4 regions of the Paenibacillus sp. NMA1017 genome follow, and region 1 is predicted to be linked to each of the others. Evidence: riboswitches for the same ligand, from Rfam matches in the RefSeq annotation. Region 1 holds a riboswitch; each other region holds the start of a gene.
What was found. A riboswitch is a leader RNA that binds a small molecule or an ion and turns the genes downstream of it on or off. The one in region 1 is predicted to bind cyclic di-AMP.
Positions count from the first base shown of each region.

Region 2: it holds a riboswitch for cyclic di-AMP, as region 1 does, so the genes downstream of both, AC5ELV_RS04655 (hypothetical protein) here and AC5ELV_RS21365 (3D domain-containing protein) in region 1, are expected to answer to the same signal.
Region 3: it holds a riboswitch for cyclic di-AMP, as region 1 does, so the genes downstream of both, AC5ELV_RS24220 (resuscitation-promoting factor) here and AC5ELV_RS21365 (3D domain-containing protein) in region 1, are expected to answer to the same signal.
Region 4: it holds a riboswitch for cyclic di-AMP, as region 1 does, so the genes downstream of both, AC5ELV_RS25285 (C40 family peptidase) here and AC5ELV_RS21365 (3D domain-containing protein) in region 1, are expected to answer to the same signal.

Region 1 covers NZ_JBZXYR010000011.1:18,928-23,486, forward strand. The annotation lists gene AC5ELV_RS21350 (M20 family metallopeptidase) at 1-53, opposite strand, end outside; gene AC5ELV_RS21355 (ABC transporter substrate-binding protein/permease) at 203-1,666, shown strand; gene AC5ELV_RS21360 (amino acid ABC transporter ATP-binding protein) at 1,653-2,375, shown strand; cyclic di-AMP (ydaO/yuaA leader) riboswitch at 2,611-2,779, shown strand; gene AC5ELV_RS21365 (3D domain-containing protein) at 2,786-3,454, shown strand; gene AC5ELV_RS21370 (polysaccharide deacetylase family protein) at 3,652-4,458, opposite strand.
Region 2 covers NZ_JBZXYR010000001.1:1,010,479-1,015,037, reverse strand. The annotation lists gene AC5ELV_RS04670 (alpha-L-rhamnosidase-related protein) at 1-649, shown strand, start outside; gene AC5ELV_RS04665 (helix-turn-helix domain-containing protein) at 779-979, opposite strand; partial or broken gene AC5ELV_RS04660 (glutathione peroxidase) at 1,405-1,635, opposite strand; cyclic di-AMP (ydaO/yuaA leader) riboswitch at 2,102-2,274, shown strand; gene AC5ELV_RS04655 (hypothetical protein) at 2,390-2,785, shown strand; gene AC5ELV_RS04650 (potassium-transporting ATPase subunit F) at 2,968-3,045, shown strand; gene kdpA (potassium-transporting ATPase subunit KdpA) at 3,195-4,559, shown strand, end outside.
Region 3 covers NZ_JBZXYR010000015.1:79,713-84,271, forward strand. The annotation lists gene yabG (sporulation peptidase YabG) at 1-381, opposite strand, end outside; gene rsmA (16S rRNA (adenine(1518)-N(6)/adenine(1519)-N(6))-dimethyltransferase RsmA) at 437-1,321, opposite strand; gene rnmV (ribonuclease M5) at 1,329-1,874, opposite strand; gene AC5ELV_RS24220 (resuscitation-promoting factor) at 2,021-3,169, opposite strand; cyclic di-AMP (ydaO/yuaA leader) riboswitch at 3,441-3,721, opposite strand; gene AC5ELV_RS24225 (TatD family hydrolase) at 3,923-4,559, opposite strand, start outside.
Region 4 covers NZ_JBZXYR010000019.1:14,272-18,830, forward strand. The annotation lists gene motB (flagellar motor protein MotB) at 1-162, opposite strand, end outside; gene motA (flagellar motor stator protein MotA) at 155-949, opposite strand; gene AC5ELV_RS25270 (hypothetical protein) at 1,137-1,430, shown strand; gene AC5ELV_RS25275 (4a-hydroxytetrahydrobiopterin dehydratase) at 1,548-1,847, shown strand; gene AC5ELV_RS25280 (GNAT family N-acetyltransferase) at 1,926-2,432, opposite strand; gene AC5ELV_RS25285 (C40 family peptidase) at 2,736-3,236, opposite strand; cyclic di-AMP (ydaO/yuaA leader) riboswitch at 3,242-3,379, opposite strand; gene AC5ELV_RS25290 (hypothetical protein) at 3,656-4,483, opposite strand; gene AC5ELV_RS25295 (M1 family metallopeptidase) at 4,495-4,559, opposite strand, start outside.

The DNA.
Region 1 (4,559 bases):
AACCGTGGGGCATGCTGCTCAATTGTCTTTTGAATGGTCTGTTTAAAATCCATGCTAAATAACTCCTTTATATGAGCTGTAATGTAGGTACTGCGTTAGGTATGCTGAAATTGTACTATAACATTCATTGCATAATCATGCATATTCATTTATAATGACACAATCTTATTTATTATAAAGAATTTAAGGAGAGAAAAAAAGATTGAAAAAGGCATATCGTTTTACCGCCCTGGTTTTGACGGCGGTTATCTTGCTGTTGACTGGTCTTCCCATGCTCAATGCATACGGAACGGAAGCAAAGCCACAGAAAAAACTTGTAGTGGGCATGAGTGCCGACTTTCCGCCGTATGAGTTTCATAAAGTCATTAACGGTAAGGATACTATTGTTGGATTCGATGTGGAAATCGCCAAGGAAATCGCCAAAGATTTGGGTGCGGAGATGGTTCCTGAGGACATGAGTTTTGACTCTTTGCTGCCTGCTCTGCAAAGTGGTCGCGTAGACCTGGTACTGTCCGGTATGACACCGACGGATGAGCGCAGAAAAAGCATTGATTTTTCAGATGTATATTATCGCTCCAAGCAAGTCATTATGGTACGTCCAGAGGATAAAGACAAATATCCTACGATGGCTGCTTTGAAAGGCGAGAAGATTGGCGCACAAAAAGGGAGTATTCAGGAAGAAATTGCTCAAAAAGTGCCCAACGCCTCTGTAACCTCACTGGACAAAATATCCGATCTGGTACTCCAGCTTCGGACCCAGCGTATCAACGCTGTTGTGATCGAAGATACGGTTGCTAAAGGTTACACGTTAGATGGTACCGTAACACTTGCCAAGGCGGTGCCTGAGGATGCCGGAGCAGAAACAGCTGTAGGTATACGCAAGGGGAACGCAGAATTGCTTGCCTCTGTAAATAAAACGTTGGCTCGCCTGAAAGCGGACGGGTCGATTGAGAAGTTTTCCACAGAAGCGAGCGCGCTCTCTGCAGATCGACAGGTTTCTTCTAATAACATCGTAGATATTTTTTGGAAATACCGCAGTTTTTACGCTACGGGTATCGGCTACACATTGTTGCTGTCTGCACTCGGAGTACTGTTTGGATTTATCATTGGTCTGATCGTATCCTTGCTGCGGATGAGTGGTATAAGTATCATTGAGTGGTTAGGTACCACTTATGTAGAGATCCTGCGTGGCACACCTATGCTGGTGCAGCTCATGATCATTCACTACGGGGTTGCTTTGACGTTGGGTGTCAATTTTACTCCACTCCAGTCTGGTATAATCACATTGTCTTTGAATAGCTCGGCATATCTGGCTGAAATTTTCCGTGCAGGTATCCAGGCAGTAGACCGTGGACAGATGGAAGCTGCCCGTTCGTTGGGTATGGGACGCGGCAAAGCTATGCGACATGTCATTTTGCCGCAAGCATTTAAATCTATTTTGCCTGCTATAGGTAATGAGTTTATTACGATCATTAAAGAATCATCCATTATTTCGACCATTGGGATGGTGGATATTATGTATCAAGCCCAGGTCATTAAGAACATTACCTACGAAGGATTAAGTCCGTTCGTAATCGCAGCCGCTATTTATTTTGTAATGACATTCAGCTTATCTAAGCTGCTGGGTTTATGGGAAAGGAAGTTGAGAGCCAGTGATCACCGTTAAACAACTGCGTAAATCGTTCGGCAAGAATGAGATTTTAAAAGGCATTGATATAGATATCGCCAAAGGAGAAGTTGTCGTTATCATCGGCCCCAGCGGTTCGGGGAAGAGTACGTTTTTACGTTGCATGAATCTGTTGGAACAGCCGACAGAAGGGGAGATTTTGTTTGAGGATGAGCCGATTACAGCTCGTGGTCACAATATTAATGTAACCCGGGAGAAGATGGGGATGGTGTTCCAGCATTTTAATCTGTTCCCACACAAAACAGTGTTGCAGAACCTGACGCTTGCACCGACGCAGGTTAGAAAACAGTCAGGGAAGGAAGCGGAAAAAATTGCATTAGAACTCTTGCGTACTGTGGGGCTCGAGGATAAGAAGAATACCTATCCGAACCAGTTATCTGGTGGTCAGAAGCAACGTATTGCGATTGCGCGTGCTTTGGCCATGCAGCCGCACGTAATGCTGTTCGATGAGCCCACTTCTGCATTGGACCCTGAAATGGTTGGAGAGGTTTTGGATGTAATGAAGAAGCTCGCCGAAGGCGGCATGACCATGGTAATCGTGACGCACGAAATGGGCTTTGCCCGCGAGGTAGGCGATCGAATCATCTTTATGGATAACGGTCAAATTGTAGAGCAAGGTACACCAGAGCAGGTATTTGGCACTCCAAGCCATGATCGGACCCGTGATTTTCTTGCCAAAGTGTTGTAAGAAAATGCTGATATGAGCTATAAAAAAAGCCCTCCGTTTGACGGAGAGCTTTTTTTCTTTTTGTCACCATTTCCCCATATTTTCGTAACAAATATCGATTTCTTGGTGACAAAATTGTAACGAGTATAGTATGATGTTCAAGGTTCCCAACATTTTCATGCGGATAAGGTTACAAAATTGTGATATTATGCAGTAAGCCAAAACTTACCGGGACAGCATGCGATTATGACACACGCTGAATGCTGGGCCCAAACTATGGGAAGTGCGGGGGACGTAACAACGGCAGTCATTCCGATACGTCATAAGACGATGTGGAATATGCCTAGGGGTGAATTGCATAAGCATAGGGCTTCTCCTGAGTCCGAATCCGACAGCTAACTCCGTAGGCATAACAGAGGAGGTACATATCTTTGAAACATCTAAAACATATTGGTAAAACGATGAAATTTGCGGTGCTTGCCGCAGCTATTGCAGGGCTGGCACAGACGGCAGGAATAGCGGATGCTGCTTCGCTTCACACTGCGAAAGAGGGCGATACCTTCTTTTTGCTTGCTCAACGTTATGGAGTATCGGTAGACGAGCTAACGAAGGCGAACCCAAACATTGCCTCCAACAATATATATGCAGGTCTGCAAATTAAGGTGCCTGGCGAAAAAAGTGTGAAGGCAGCTTCGGATTCGCAGCCGCAGCTTCTTACGGAGAAAGCACCAGCGAATGAGGGGCCAACGATTGAAGCGTGGGGCAAAACATTCAACTATAGCAAAATAGTTGACGTTAAGGCTTCAGCGTATTCTGCCGCAGCCGATGAGAATGGTAAATGGGGAGCAGTGGACTACTACGGTAATCCGCTTAAACTAGGTACAATTGCGGTGGACCCGAACGTCATTCCGATGGGCACGAAAGTGCTGGTTACGGGCTATTCTCACCCTGGTTTGCCGGATCATTCTTTTGTAGCTGTCGCTCGCGATCAGGGTAGCGCCATTACAGGAAAGCGGATTGATATCTTCATTCCTGGCAACAAATCATTTGTGAACGACTTTGGCTTTCAAAATGTGAAGCTGTACGTTATTGATAAATAGCATTGTAGTATATACGGTTTAATTAAACATAATATATATTATGTAAACTTAATACCTGTATCTTACAACATATAGCTAGATCGGACTCCTATCAGTCCTATCCGTAAAAAAAGGCTGTCTTGACGAGCAGAATACTTCTGCTGGTAAGACAGCCTTTTTACGTTGCTTTAGCTTGTAGCTGAATCATAAACATATAGTTATTTCCGTTCCGATGTGTGGAGTAGCAGGGGGACTGTCACAAATTTGTAGCCCTTAGCTTTTAGAGAGTGAATTAGACCCGGCAGAGCTTGCACAGTGCCTTGCAAGTTAGAACTTTGACCTCCACCTGCGTGCATTAAAATAATGGAGCCCGGCCCGGTAGCTGGAATCACATTGCGCTGAATTTGTGTTTTACTTAATCCCTTCCAATCGAGAGAGTCTACATTCCAATTGACAATCATGTAGCCATGACGACGTGCCCACTGGATTTGAGGCTCGGTGATTTCGCCGTAGGGTGGACGAATCAACTTGGGGCGAAAACCTGCGCTGGCTTGTAAAATACGTTCTGTTTTTGTAATCTGGTTGCGAAAGCGTTCTGGTGTGGCCTTCCTAAAATCTGGATGAGTATAGGAATGGTTTCCTATAGCATGACCTTCACGGATTATACGGCGTATGATCCTCGGATGCTTTTCCGCACGGTGACCGACGATGAAAAAGGTGGCTTTGATGCCGTTAGTGTGTAATACGTCCAAAACCTGCGGCGTATACCTAGAATCGGGCACATCATCAAAGGTTAGGGCAATTTGGCGGGTGTGTGGGCCGCACATTTTAAAAATGTCCGCATGTTTTTTTCGCAGCATTGCTAATGTAGGAGTTGCTCGATCTGTGCTCTGATGTACAGAAGAAGCAACAGCTGCTTCCTTGGGATGGGGCGTTCCGGTGTTGGGAGGCGCATCCGCGTGAACGGGTAAACTTGAAAATGCTAGTAACAGTGCCAAGCATGGCAACACTCCCCTGTACGGCATATGTATCCCCCCTTTCCGTGCAGTGGTACCTAGTGGTGCTCTCGACTATTATGCACTTGTCCTATTAAAAATATGCTGGTAACCAAGTTCGGCTCATAAAC
Region 2 (4,559 bases), on a different contig from region 1:
CCGGATGGGGCTGCAAGCGGCGGCGGATTTGGCCGGTTATTCAAATCGGCCTGATTTGGCGGCAAGTTTCCTGAAGAAAGCTGAAGGCATCAAACGTGCCGTGCTCGCTCACTGTGCAGGCAAGGACGGCCTGATTCAGGACGGCCCGGGATTTGAGGAATACAGCCAGCACGCGCAAGTATTCGCCGTATTGACGGATGTGGTTACAGGCCCTGAAGCCCGCAGGCTGATGGAAATCGCTTTGGCCGATGAGCACATGGCCAAGTGTTCCGTGGCAATGGCATATTATCTGTTCCGGGCGCTGGAGAAGGTGGGACTCTATGAACGAACCGATGAATTATGGGGCTTATGGAGAAATATGCTGAAGAACAAGCTCACGACGCTCGTGGAAGATGATGTCAGCGAACGCAGTGACTGTCATGCATGGGGGGCGGTCGTCCTGTATGAGCTTCCGTCTGTCATCTTGGGCGTAAGACCGGCGGAGCCGGGATATGCAAGTGTTCGCGTCAACCCGGTTCCCGGTTATTTGGACTGGGCGAAGGGCGAGGTCATCACTCCGAAAGGAGCCATCAAGGTCCAGTGGGCCAAAGGCGATGACGGAAACATCGATTTAAGCGTGGATGCACCGCCGGGAGTACGGATCGTTTGATCATCGGCACCTATTGAACAAGCTCTTGAATTTTTCCCTAGGGGAGATTCAGGAGCTTGGTTTGTTAAAAACAGAAATCGAGATAAAGAATCAAAAAAAAAGATATTTTTACAAGCTATAGCATCAATTTTACTGTATGTCATAGTTCGCAAAGATTTCTATAAACTTGTGGATCATATCTAGATTTTGAGTTTTAGGGCTGGTCTTGTTAAGCTCCCAGTTATGAATTGTCTTTTCATCAACTCCCATTCGTGCACTTAATTCTCGCTTGGTCAGACCATGATAATGTCTGTTTTTTTTATTTTCTCTCCCAAAGTGCCTTCCTTGCACTGAAGCAGCCTAAGCCTTCGAAATTGGATGACATTAAAGTAACGGCCTCTCACTAACAGATTGACTGCTGCTAGTTTGGTAGGATTAAACATGAAATATAAGTCGCTTGGCAGTAAGTGAGTGCTACAAAATTCTTCAACTTCGAAATGGACAAACCCGTTTCCCGCAAACAGCTAATGAAACGCAGCCACTCAATATGTTCTTCTTCATTTTTCAGCAAGGTGTCCAATCGTAAACAATTCTTTAGCCATTTGATTCGTCCTTTCAAACACGCTATCATTAATATATTTCATAGAGGATTGGGATTCAACTAACGGAGAACGTTAGCTCAATATTGCAGCGGCAGTCTAGGACTTTATTTTCTCGTCCAAGACTACCGCTGTTCTTATAGCTGGGACCAGTCTAATACTTTATTTTCTCTGGACACCTAATACGCCTGGAGCGGTGTGGGGAAGGTAGCGAAATAAAGGGTGTGCCTGATCACCATTGACATCTGTCTTGACGAACATCGGAAAGGTAACCCCGTAGTTGATCTGGCAAAACTCCGAAATTTCCTCACTGGAACCCGGCTCTTGTTTGGCGAATTGGTTGCTGGGGAATCCCAAAGGGAGTTCTTTTCCTTGCAGGGTTTTGGCGCCGTATTCATAAACGATTATGGTATCCCTTCTAATTCGATATTCTGCAATTAAATTGTAGGCAATTTAAAGAAGGGTTGCAAGTCTGGAAAAGCTGTATTAAGCCTTCAGCCGCTGTAAAATCGAATTTTGTTCAAAACAGTAAATCGCAACGCAAATGGAGCGAATTAAGGTGTTTCTTCTTATAAAAGCAGGTTCAATCGGTGTTTAGCTGGTACATATAGCGTATTTTCTTCTCTTTTTACAAAAAAAGGCCAATAACGCCTTACCTTACGCCAATATTGACATGCTTGTCATTTTCAAAAAGGGATGAAAAACAGAGATTGAAGGAGCTGTGAGAAGCATAATTGTATTGTAAGCGTTATTATTAATCTTCTATGCTCTAAAGGCCGATTTATAACCCCGCAGTTATGCTTTACAGTCTTCCATGCGCGGGTGTATGATTCAAGACGTAATTTCAAATTAACTTGAATGAAGCAACAACGAAATGTCTATAGCGCTGAATTTTGCAGTTGCAAAAGCGGGGGAACCAATCGAGACTGTACGGCTTCGGAAGCCGTGTGTCTCATGGGGTGAATTTTCCGGTCAAGTGCCAGAAATAGGGCGACTCTCACGTCCGAATCCGACAGCTAACCTCGTAAGCGTACAGGGAGAGGCAACAAACCGCCGTGTGCAGCCATGGTTTATTTTATCATGGATATGTAAGAAGCCGGAGGAAAGCCTTTTTCCTTCGGCTTCTTTTTGTTGTCTTTTTATACCGGGAGAGGAGCTACTGATGGAAGGTCGGTTAATTATTGTCACTGCACCGAATGAAGCGGGCAGAAGTTTTGTGAAATTGCTTATTTTCAAAAAATTGGCGTTTGCAGTTCTCACGAATAGCGCCCAGGAGGAACGACAACTCAAAAAAATGGGTGTGGAGCACATTGTCCGCATCAATACCATGCAAGCGGGAAAATGGAATTTTCCAAAAAAAGAAATTGGTAGTGTGTATTTGTTCGAGAACAGCTTGAATCTGACTTGCCGTTTCCTGCAAATATGTCGGCCACTAACATCGGAATCGATCTATGTTATTACGCACGGCTGTAATCCACAAGGAATTTATCGGGGATTGGGAGCGGACCATGTGATCTACACATTGAACGGAGAGGTGGGTTTTCTGCTGAACGGATAAGCACTTATAACATAGTTGTTTTATGATTTTATGATGAAATAAGAATGGCGATCTAAGGACCGAACGGAGGGTATAAACATGATGGATATATACATGCTGCTCGTCATGGCTGTGAGTTATGGAGTGATACTGCTGTTTGTACGCTGGTGTGATGCGCAGACCTCTAAAGGAGGACGAAGAGGATGATCGTTATACTTGGGCTTACGGCTATTGTATTTATGTATTTAATCTACGCACTCCTGAACCCTGAAAAGTTCTAGTTAGCTATAGGGGATAGAGCGGGTGGAACAACAGATCTGAATGGTAAGCATCATAAGTAGCAGGTTTTCGCAAACGTGTGCACATGTTTGGTGCTCTGAAGCAGGTCTGTTGTTCCAAACGTAGGAGCATTTTGGAGGAGGAATAGAGGATGGAGCTGCTTCAAATTGGAATTGTGATCGTCATATTGCTGCTCTTGGTAAAGCCAGTGGGCACCTATATGTATCACGTATTCTCGAATGAACCCAATCGGACGGATCGGATTTTTGGCGGAACAGAAAAGCTGATTTATAAGGTAGTAGGATTGAAGAAGCTGGAGAGCATGCGTTGGACTACGTATGTTATGAGTTTCATTGCAACGAATGTCGTTCTTGTGGCGATCAGCTACTTGCTGTTGCGTTTACAGGGAATGCTTCCCGGTAATCCGGTTGGAAACAGTAATATGGAAGCATCACTAGCTTTTAATACAGTAATCAGCTTTATGACGAATACGAATCTCCAACATTATAGCGGAGAAAGCGGGCTTACGTATCTGACACAGATGGCGTTCGTCACGATGATGATGTTCACTTCGGCTGCTTCCGGTTTTGCGGTTGCTGCGGCTTTTATGAGAGGATTGACGCGGCGCGGTGAAGGGATGGGCAATTTCTTTCAGGATTTTATTAAAGCCATCATAAGGATTTTTCTGCCGCTGGCCTTTGTGCTTACGCTGGTGCTGGTTGGATTGAAGGTACCGCAGACACTACAGCCTACGGCGGATATTACGACGCTGAGCGGAACACAGCAGCAGATTTCTATGGGACCCATTGCTTCTCTGGAGTCCATCAAGCATTTGGGGACGAACGGGGGCGGTTATGCGGGAGCTAACTCTGCGCATCCTTTTGAAAATCCAAGTCCTTGGACGAATGTGCTGGAAATTTTGGCAATGTGGGTAATGCCGGCTTCGTTGCCGTATACCTTTGGATTGTTTGCTCGTAATCGTAAGCAGGGCTGGATTATTTTTAGCTCCATGATGGTATTGTTTCTTATTTTTCTATCCATTACGTATGTGTCTGAGAAGACAGGTAATCCGTTAATCCAGACACTGGGTGTGGATGCTTCTCAGGGAAGCATGGAAGGGAAAGAGGTTCGTTTCGGCATTGGACAATCGGCTTTATTCACTGCGGTCACAACAGCGGCAACGACAGGTTCAGTCAATAATATGCATGATACACTAACTCCGCTGGGTGGCATGGCTGCTTTGGGAGAAATGATGCTAAACGTCATTTTTGGCGGCAAGGGTGTCGGACTGATGAATATGCTGATGTATGCGATTCTGGGTGTGTTTATATGCGGACTGATGGTCGGGAGAACTCCAGAATTTATGGGAAGGAAAATTGAAGGCAAGGAAATGAAGCTGATCGCGATTGCCATTTTGGTACATCCGTTTCTCATTCTCGCCCCAACTGCGCTTGCGTTTATGAGTCATTGGGGATACGATGCGGTCACTAACCCTGGCTATCACGGGTTAACTCAG
Region 3 (4,559 bases), on a different contig from region 1:
ACGGAGCTGTTCATATAAACTGAGACATTTTTTCAAATAGCTGGGATCTCCATCCAGATGAAGAACCTTTCCCGGCATTTCAAAATACGTTGACTCGACCGGATCACTCCAGTCCCCAACCAGAGCTGCCTGACTACGAGCGGCTTGCTGCTGGCGTGCCCGTTGCAACAGATTAAGAGACTCACCAGCCTTAATGTGGGCCTGCTGAGTCTTACCGCTAATCTGGTCTGCAGGCACTCTGACCAGATCGTTCACTGGGGAATCGGCCAGCAGCCGAAATTCTATTCCCTTAATGATCGCTTTATCCCGCTGGATGTCCTCAACACGAAACGTGACATCTCCGCCGTACGATTTCCGAACGACCAAGTCTCCTAAACTCATCACACTGTATCACCCCTCGTATATCGTATGGGTGAATGCACAGTTTGGTTCCAGCTTAGGATATACCTGCCTCCAGCAGCACAGCGCTGAGACGCGCAAATTCCTCAATACTTAGCGTTTCACCTCGACGGGAGGGTTCAATACCAGCTTGTTGCAATAGCGGCTCCAGCGTGTCCCTGTTCTCTTTGGTGAAGAAACGGCTTTTTAAGTTATTGGAAATGGTTTTACGACGCTGGGCAAAAGCAGCATGAACCACTTCAAAGAAGTGCTTTTCATCCATCACTTCCACCGGAGGGGCTTCCCGTACACGCAACCGTATGACTGCGGACTCCACATTTGGCTGGGGAATAAATACTGTATTCGGCACAATGCAGACTAATTCTGGTTCGCTGTAGTATTGCACTGCAATGCTCAGACTGCCGTAATCCTTCGTTCCAGGAGACGCAGCCATACGCTCAGCCACTTCTTTTTGGATCATAACGACAATATTCTCCAGTGGGAGCTTTTCCTCCAGCAGCCTCATCAGAATCGGTGTAGTAACGTAATACGGCAGATTAGCCACGACACTTACTTTACTCACGTCTGCAAAATCGGCTGCAAACACCTCGCGTAAATCCAGCTTTAGCACGTCTCCATGACGTACCTTCACATGCTCATAAGGGGCCAACACTTCTTCGAGAATTGGCAGTAGCCGCTGGTCAATCTCGACAGCAGTAACTACCTTGGCCGATTGGGCCAGCTTCTCGGTCAAAGCGCCAATCCCAGGACCGATTTCAAGTGCGCCCTTCGTCTCATCCAAACCGGCAGCATTTACAATCTTATTGAGAATATTTTGATCAATCAGAAAATTTTGTCCCAAACTCTTTTTGAACGAAAAACCGTGCCGTTGAATAATTTCCTTCGTACGCCGCGGTGTTGCTATATCTTGAATCCCTGTCATACGGATATCACAATCCTTCACTTTCAATTTGTGCCAGCGCCCCGGCAAATTCCTCACGACTGATCTGAAATACAGAGAGCCGTTTATGTAGCTGCTTTCCGTTACAATAACCAATACCCAGCACATTCCCCAAGGCCATACGGCGTGCAGCAGCATTGGGGTGGGTGATGAGTCCAGCATCAATCAGGTCCGCCCACTCAATCAGCGGGTCGGCGCCTTCTACTGTCGTATGAACTCGTGCGAGAGCGTGTCTGATCGCTTCCGGCGAGGCATTCTCCACGCCAATATCTCCTTTGCGCGTCGCTTCTGCCTCGGGTATAAAGGCCTGCTTGCAGCCGGGTACCTTGGAAGCGATAATCTTACGGATGCGCTCCCCTGCATGATCGGGATCGGTTAAAATGATGACCCCTCGCCGCTCCTGCGCCAATGCAATTTTACGCAGCGTCATTTTATTAATGGCTGAGCCGCCAGTTTCTATCGTATCCGCTTCAACAGCGCGGCGAATGGCCACCGTATCATCCCGACCCTCTACCACGATCACTTCCTTGATCATTTGCGTTTCCCTCCACTGCTACACAGCAAGCTATATTTATCTTTCCCTGTTTTTGAAAACAAAATAAGAAGAGGATATCCTCTTCTTAGCATGGTATAACTATGTTGTTAATACTATCGCATTGCCCTCAACATACACAACCTGTTTTAGTTGATTTCAGGCTTTACCGGTCCGATAACATATACGGTTTTACCGTGCTTACGACCAAATTGGTTGGCTCGGCTCAAACTCTCATAATACACATCGATTTTGTGGCCTTTAATGGCACCACCGGTATCCTCCGCACGGCGGAAGCCCACCCCTTCGATATACACCCACCAGCCGATTGGAATTATACTCGGATCGACAGCGATGGTGCGTCCTTCCGTGACGCGCGTGCCGGATGCAGTACGTGTACCGATACCTGGCTCCTGTGAGGAATACGCCGTCATGGAGACATTTTGTAAAACTTTGCTATATTTGAAATTGACGCCTGCTTTGCGTACAGCACTGCTCGAACTAACCGTTGTTGCCTTAACCGCATCATTGGGACCGACGGAAGCAGCCAGAACGACCGGTTTTTTCTTCGTTCCTACCGCAATGACCTTATCCACACGGTTCTGTGCAACTTCCTTGTTAACCAGCTGTTTGGATACCAACTTTCCATCATGATATACCTTTTGAACGTGCTGGACTACCACACCCGATTTGCCGCTTTGAATGATCCGATTATCGCCTTTATAAAGACTCGGATCGGCCGTTTTGATGATCTGATAAGGCACCTGTTTTTTCTGTTCGACCTGCTGTTTCTTCACACGGACGATTTTTATGTCCATGTTAGACGAAACAGAAGCATCTAGCGCAGGATAAACTTTATCCGTTGACGATAATTTATAGCCCGAGGTACGAATGGCACCTTCTACTGTATTTTCTGTTGTGTACAGCTTTTTCGTCTCATTGCCTGAAGATACTTTAACTTGATTGGCACGTTTAATCACTACGCGATCCCCATCCTGTACTGCTCCATTTAGCGGCATGGAAACTGTATCATGCGGCTGAAGTGAAATGGAATGCTCGCTCAGCAAATCTTGAAGATTGGATTCCCGGGTTTCTACCGCAGATGCCTTGCCATCGATGACAAAAAAGACTTGTTTTTTTGATTGCGTGTACATCAGAATTGAAATCATAATCGTTAGCGCGATTAGAAAAATAGCAACCAAGGCAGCCTGGCGCACATTCTCTTGCTTCCAACGCAATACGTAAGACATGCTGGATGAGCGTGACTCATGGGTCTCCTCTTTTTGGAAAATGCCCATTTCCTCCGTCCTCCTTACATAGCCCGCCGTCTGGAGTAAGACATAGTTGAGATTTGACGTGACTATAACAGATTTTCTACAAGACAAGCCCAAACTGCGACTGTCCTGCACCATGTACCCGTCTTCGCGGCATGCTGTCCTCCCCTGTTTAACCACAGTATGATGACAGATTTTCTTTTATTCACAACAAAAAAAGCCAGAGAAAGAGACTAGAGAGCTCTTTCGTGGCTTCCGGCATGTGTGAATATGCGGGAAAACTCATGCACGAGATGGCTTCTCTCTTGTTACGCTTACGGGGTTAGCTGTCGGGTTCGGACGTAGAGAGTCGCCCTAGCTTGGGTCAACCGCTCATGGCGGTCGCCTTCACATTCACCCCGAAGACCCAGAAAGAAATCGAAATACGGCCCCTCCACCTGTTCAATCCCATCCGGGAAAAGAATTTCGGTCGAGCCGGCTAGCGGAAGAGACATTCTCTTCTTGCATACGCCGGACGTACTGTAAGCCATATCGGTTCCCCCGTTCCCTGTAAAAGGGACTCAGCGAGACTGGTTCATGAAATGACTTGTTGATGTTTACATTCAAACAACAATTCACTGAAAAGATGATATCCTGTTTCTATGCATGTTGTAAAGCAGGTTTCAAGTACATTTTTTAAAATATTCGGTTAAAATATTGTAATATTCTCGAGTTTCCTGCAACAAATTCATGATTAGCTTCGTCTATCTCTTTATTTTGATTGATTTCTTCACTTTTTCATTGAATGTCAAATCGTTCCAAGGCATTTTGGGTCGTTATTGACACTAATTCCTCCACTGTAATTCCCTTGATTTGGGCTGCAGCCTCTGCTACCAGTCTCACATGTGAAGACTCATTTCGCTTCCCACGGAACGGATGCGGCGTCAGGTAGGGCGCGTCCGTTTCAATGAGTAGACGATCCAGCGGCACCTGTGCGAGCACCTCTTTTGGCTGCTTGGCATTTTTGAACGTTATTGGACCACCGAAGGAAAGGTGAAATCCCATATCCAGCACCATTTTAGCGGTCTCCCAGCTACCCGAAAAGGAGTGCATGACTCCGCCAATCTCACTCGCTTTTTCCTCGCGCAAAATCCTAATAATATCTTCATGGGCATCCCGGTTATGAATAACAATGGGCATTTTGAGCTCACGAGCCAGACCAATTTGACTTCGAAACACCCGATGCTGCACATCCTTCGGTGATGTATCCCAATAATAATCCAGACCGATCTCTCCGATGGCTACAACCTTCTTATGACTGCATAACGATGCAATCCATTCTAAATCGCCCTCCTGCATTGTAATCGCATCCTGCGGATGCCATCCAACTGCCGCATAAATAAAATCATACGTTTCGGCCAATTTCATAGTGGAT
Region 4 (4,559 bases), on a different contig from region 1:
ACTCAGGGATTGAGCCATAGTTTCAAATTTTTTGGCGTCGAGCGAGCTCATACCGAATAAGACAATGAAAAGAGCCAACAGAAGGGTCATTAAGTCGGAATATGGCAACAGCCAGCTTTCGTCAGCATGCTCTTCATGCGGTTCATGTCTCTTTTTACTCACTGGAATCGCCATCCTTCTGGGTCATCGTAGCCCGTTCGGTCGGAGTCAGGAAGATCGTCAGTTTCTGACTGATGGCAATCGTCGATATCCCCGATTGAATGGAAAGCAGACCTTCGACCATCATTAATTTAAGCTCCACTTCTTTTTTGGACAACCGTTTCAGCTTGTTGGACATCGGATGCCACAGGACATAACCTGTAAAAATACCGAGCAACGTCGCAATGAAGGCTGCTGCAATGGCATGAGAGAGCTTTTCCATGTCACTAAGGTCGGCTAGAGCGGCGATCAGACCTACAACCGCACCGAGTACCCCGAGCGTTGGAGCGTACATACCGGCTTGGGAGAAGATCAGCGCGCCAGAGCGATGTCGATCCTCGGTAGCATTGATATCCTCCATCAGAACGTCCCGTACGAATTCCTGATCATTGCCGTCAATAATCATTCGCATGCCGCCACGCATAAAGGGATCGTCGATTTCCTCTACCTTGGATTCCAAGGCGAGCAGACCTTCACGACGGGTAATAGATGCCCACTCGGTAAACGTACCGATGAGCTCTTTGCGGTCTAACAGTTTTTGTTCGGTGAAAATAACCTTGAACAGCTTCGGAATCCGTTTGATTTCTGCCATCGGGAAGGCCATAAATATACTCGCTGCCGTTCCGACGAAAATAATCATGTAAGCAGCGGGATTATTGACCAGATTGACGACCGGAGCGCCTTTTAAGATCATCCCGACGACCAGTGACAAAATCCCGAGCACAAGTCCGATAATGGTTGAAATTTGCATGATACACCTCATCCATGAGAATAGATTTTGAATCCTTTCATGCCGCCGGGGTCGTCCTTGCCCCAAGCGCGTCATTACAAGACGGATTATAGTATTTATCGACAAAACTCTCTTTTTTGTTAAGTGCGAATTTCCGGTATAATAAGGTGATTATGTATTGAATGGCGGAACCATTGGAGGAAATGGCATGGGAGTAAAGCATGGGCGTGAGTATGAACAAATTTTGAACGATTTGACAGAGGCTGTGGGACGCATCCCAGATAGCTATGAATTTTTTGAGATGGAAGCAGAAGATTGGGACAGGCTGGACCCAGCGGGACGTCAGGAAGTCAATGAAGCTTTGGCAGAAGACTTATTTTATGCACTGGGTACAGAGCCCACAATCACTGTAGGCAGTGGCGTTGTGATCTATGAGCCGGAGCAGCATCGTATCTATGTACTCATTGGGGACGAGGAGCTGACGTCAGTCCCTTTGATTTGAGGTCCGTCTTATGGATTTATCAACGGGGCCGTGGTAATATGTACACCAATATATCGTAGTTTTGGCCGTATTTAAGCGGTCGAAAGGCTTCCGTATAAACGGGGAGGAGTTCGTAACATGCCTTTTACACAAGAAGAGATTGAAGCACATCTGGAGAAACTGGAGGGCTGGGAACTGGAGGAAGGACGTTGGATCGTTCGGAAATATAATTTTTCCAGTTTTATGAAAGGGATTGCATTCGTGGATGAAGTTGCCGCTATATCTGAAGCATTCAATCATCATCCATTTATTACGATTGATTACAAGACCGTGACTCTACGTTTGACCTCTTGGGACGACGGCGGTATTATGGCCGTGGATATTAAGGAAGCCCAACAATATAATGAAGCTTTTGAAAAAATGCGCAGCAGTCATTGAGCTTGTAATGATCTGTCGTATGATGATAAAAGCGCCTTCGCTATACAACATCGCGGTTGTATGCCGAAGGCGCTTTTATCATAGAACCTGGGTTGGGTGCTCGGGACGATATACCATACAATAAAATGGTTTTTTGCCATCGGGAGTCTGGCGTTCATAGGTATCTGTAAGCTCAAATCCAGCCGCCTTGTAAGCCCGGATAGCGCGCCCATTCCAAGTGAGCACCTCTAGATCAATTTCATTCTTCGGATTGCGTCGTTGGGCTTCCTCTGCAATGGCACGGACAAAATCAGCGCCTTTGCCATGTCCGCATCTTTCAGGATGCATTCCAAGACCTAGCCGTGTCACACCAATCATAGGAAAATATTGAGCAAATCCCGTCAGCTTGTTCTCTTCATCCAGTACGGCAACATATTGCTCTTGGCGAAGCGCGGGACTTCCAAATTCGACTTCAAGCGCCTTCATTTGTTCCCAGGGGAGCCAACCGTATATATTATAAGGTGGATCATAGCGCCACTCACAGATTGCAGCCGCTTGATGCTCGTCCATCGGTACGATCCGATAGTTGGATATTGAGGCAGGCATGTGTTCCATCCTCCTTTTACAGGTACTTCAATCATTAACAACAGATTGTAGACAAGTTGCAGGGGAATGGCAAGCGTGTTTATTTCAAACCCAAGTCGGTTATACATTCAATAAGAAGGAATTACTGCTCATATGCTCCCCCAGCGGTGACGGTAAAACCGACGATGTTCGCTAAAACTGAAACCTTTTGTGGCTTCAGTTCGTCAGTTATGATAATAATTGCTGATGGTGTGGACATAAAAAACCGCAATTCGATTCCGGCCAGAATCAAATTGCGGCTAGGGTTAGCTTGCTGTGCGTTAGTTATTCTACGTTATCGTCATCAGGAATTTCTGAAGCTACAGAATGGTAAGCGTCTGTGCTCATAATTCTTTTTGCACCGACATAGCGGTTAGCGTAATAATTTTCGTTCAGTGAGCTAACTACTACACCACGTGAAGTCGAGGAGTGGGCAAATTTCCCTTCACCTACGAAGATACCTACATGGGAAATGCCTCTTCCTGTGGTGTTGAAGAACACCAGGTCCCCAGGTCTCATTTCATCGCGGGATACAGAAGATCCCATTTTGAATTGTGATCCGGATTGATGCGGAAGTTTAATTCCCAGTTTGTTGAATACATACATTGTGAAGCCGGAGCAATCGAATCCCTCGAGTGTAGTGCCTCCGCTTCTGTAGCTCGTTCCTTTGGCATCTTGAATGACCTGGTCCATCTTAGAGTCTGCATATGCACTGCCGCCACCGAATGTAAAAGATGTAAAGGCAATGGCAAGACCCATAGCTGCGATCGTTAGCTTCTTCTTCAAAAAAAATATACCCCTTCCAATGCCTGCGAGGTTAGCTTAAGGATTCGGTAGAAGGTTCCCCTATGACCACTCTGTTGCGAGATCAATTCACCCAAACTGGTTCCCCCGCTTCCTAGGTGCCAGGAATTAGGCTTAACTTAAGATGTGCACCTTGGAGAGCAGTATTCACAATAACGATATTTTTGAGATAAAGGTTACAATAAAGATTACAAAGTTGTTACTATCAGTTCACTGCGATTATTGTAACAAAGACGGCTGGCTTTGGCAAATGTTTCATTGCAAAAAGTTACAAAAAAAATCTGCTCCTAATGTCCCAGGAACAGATCTTGTTAACAGTATTCAGTTATGTGTCGTTTGCGCGGGTATGAATCAAGGTTTTTCGACAGACGGAAATGAAGTAAAAAACATAAAGGCAGGGATTAGCTTCTATTGGAGATATCGGTATGCCATAGTCTGTACTGCGAACTGATATGCCACAGCCTGACCAGACTAGTAACAAAATGATACGATTGCTGGAGAATGAGCGCCAGCATACCAGTCCAAATCATCGCCACGGTGCCAAATAGACCGAAGACCAGCAGCACACAAGCACCGAGCAAAAGAGATATACCGACAGCTGGGAGGAGCTGGCGAAAGAAGGCGAGCAGGGACGATAGTATGGCGTGACCACCGACAGTACCCAGTTGCATATACAGGATGCACTGCCGAATGAACCATCCGTATGCCATCCATCCCATGGCATAGGGCAACAAATGCAGCAGGTAAGAGGGAGATTGAAGCGTACCTGCTACAATAGGGTAGAGTCTCGGTACTATCCAAAAGGCGGGAAGCAACAGCAGTCCCAACTCGATGATGTAATACAACAGCGACGACATGCCATGGCGTTTCATACCCTTGAAAAAGGACAGGCTTTGCGGTTCAGTCGCATCGGTATGCAGGCTTTGATATATTCCGGCTCTAATGAAGGGAGTGATCAGTATGCGTAGTACAGTCGCCCCTAGCAGTATCCACAAATACACATGTACTTCCCGGCTGTCCATCAGAGCAATCTGGCTCTCCATCCAAAACAAGGTCTGTCCCAGCTCGTTTTGACCCTGATCAGGATAACGAAGCAATAGCGGGATAACGGCAGACTGCACCAGCCGATAGAGAAACACCCCCCATAGTAGTCGATACAGAAATAAAATGATAACGATATAGAATCGTATGCGCACCAGCGCCCAGCCCTCTTTTATAACAGTCCGCATCTATAGACACCTCACCATGACAGACTTCCAAGCAGTGTCTCCAACAGCTTGGTTACACTTACACTCCAACGGGTTT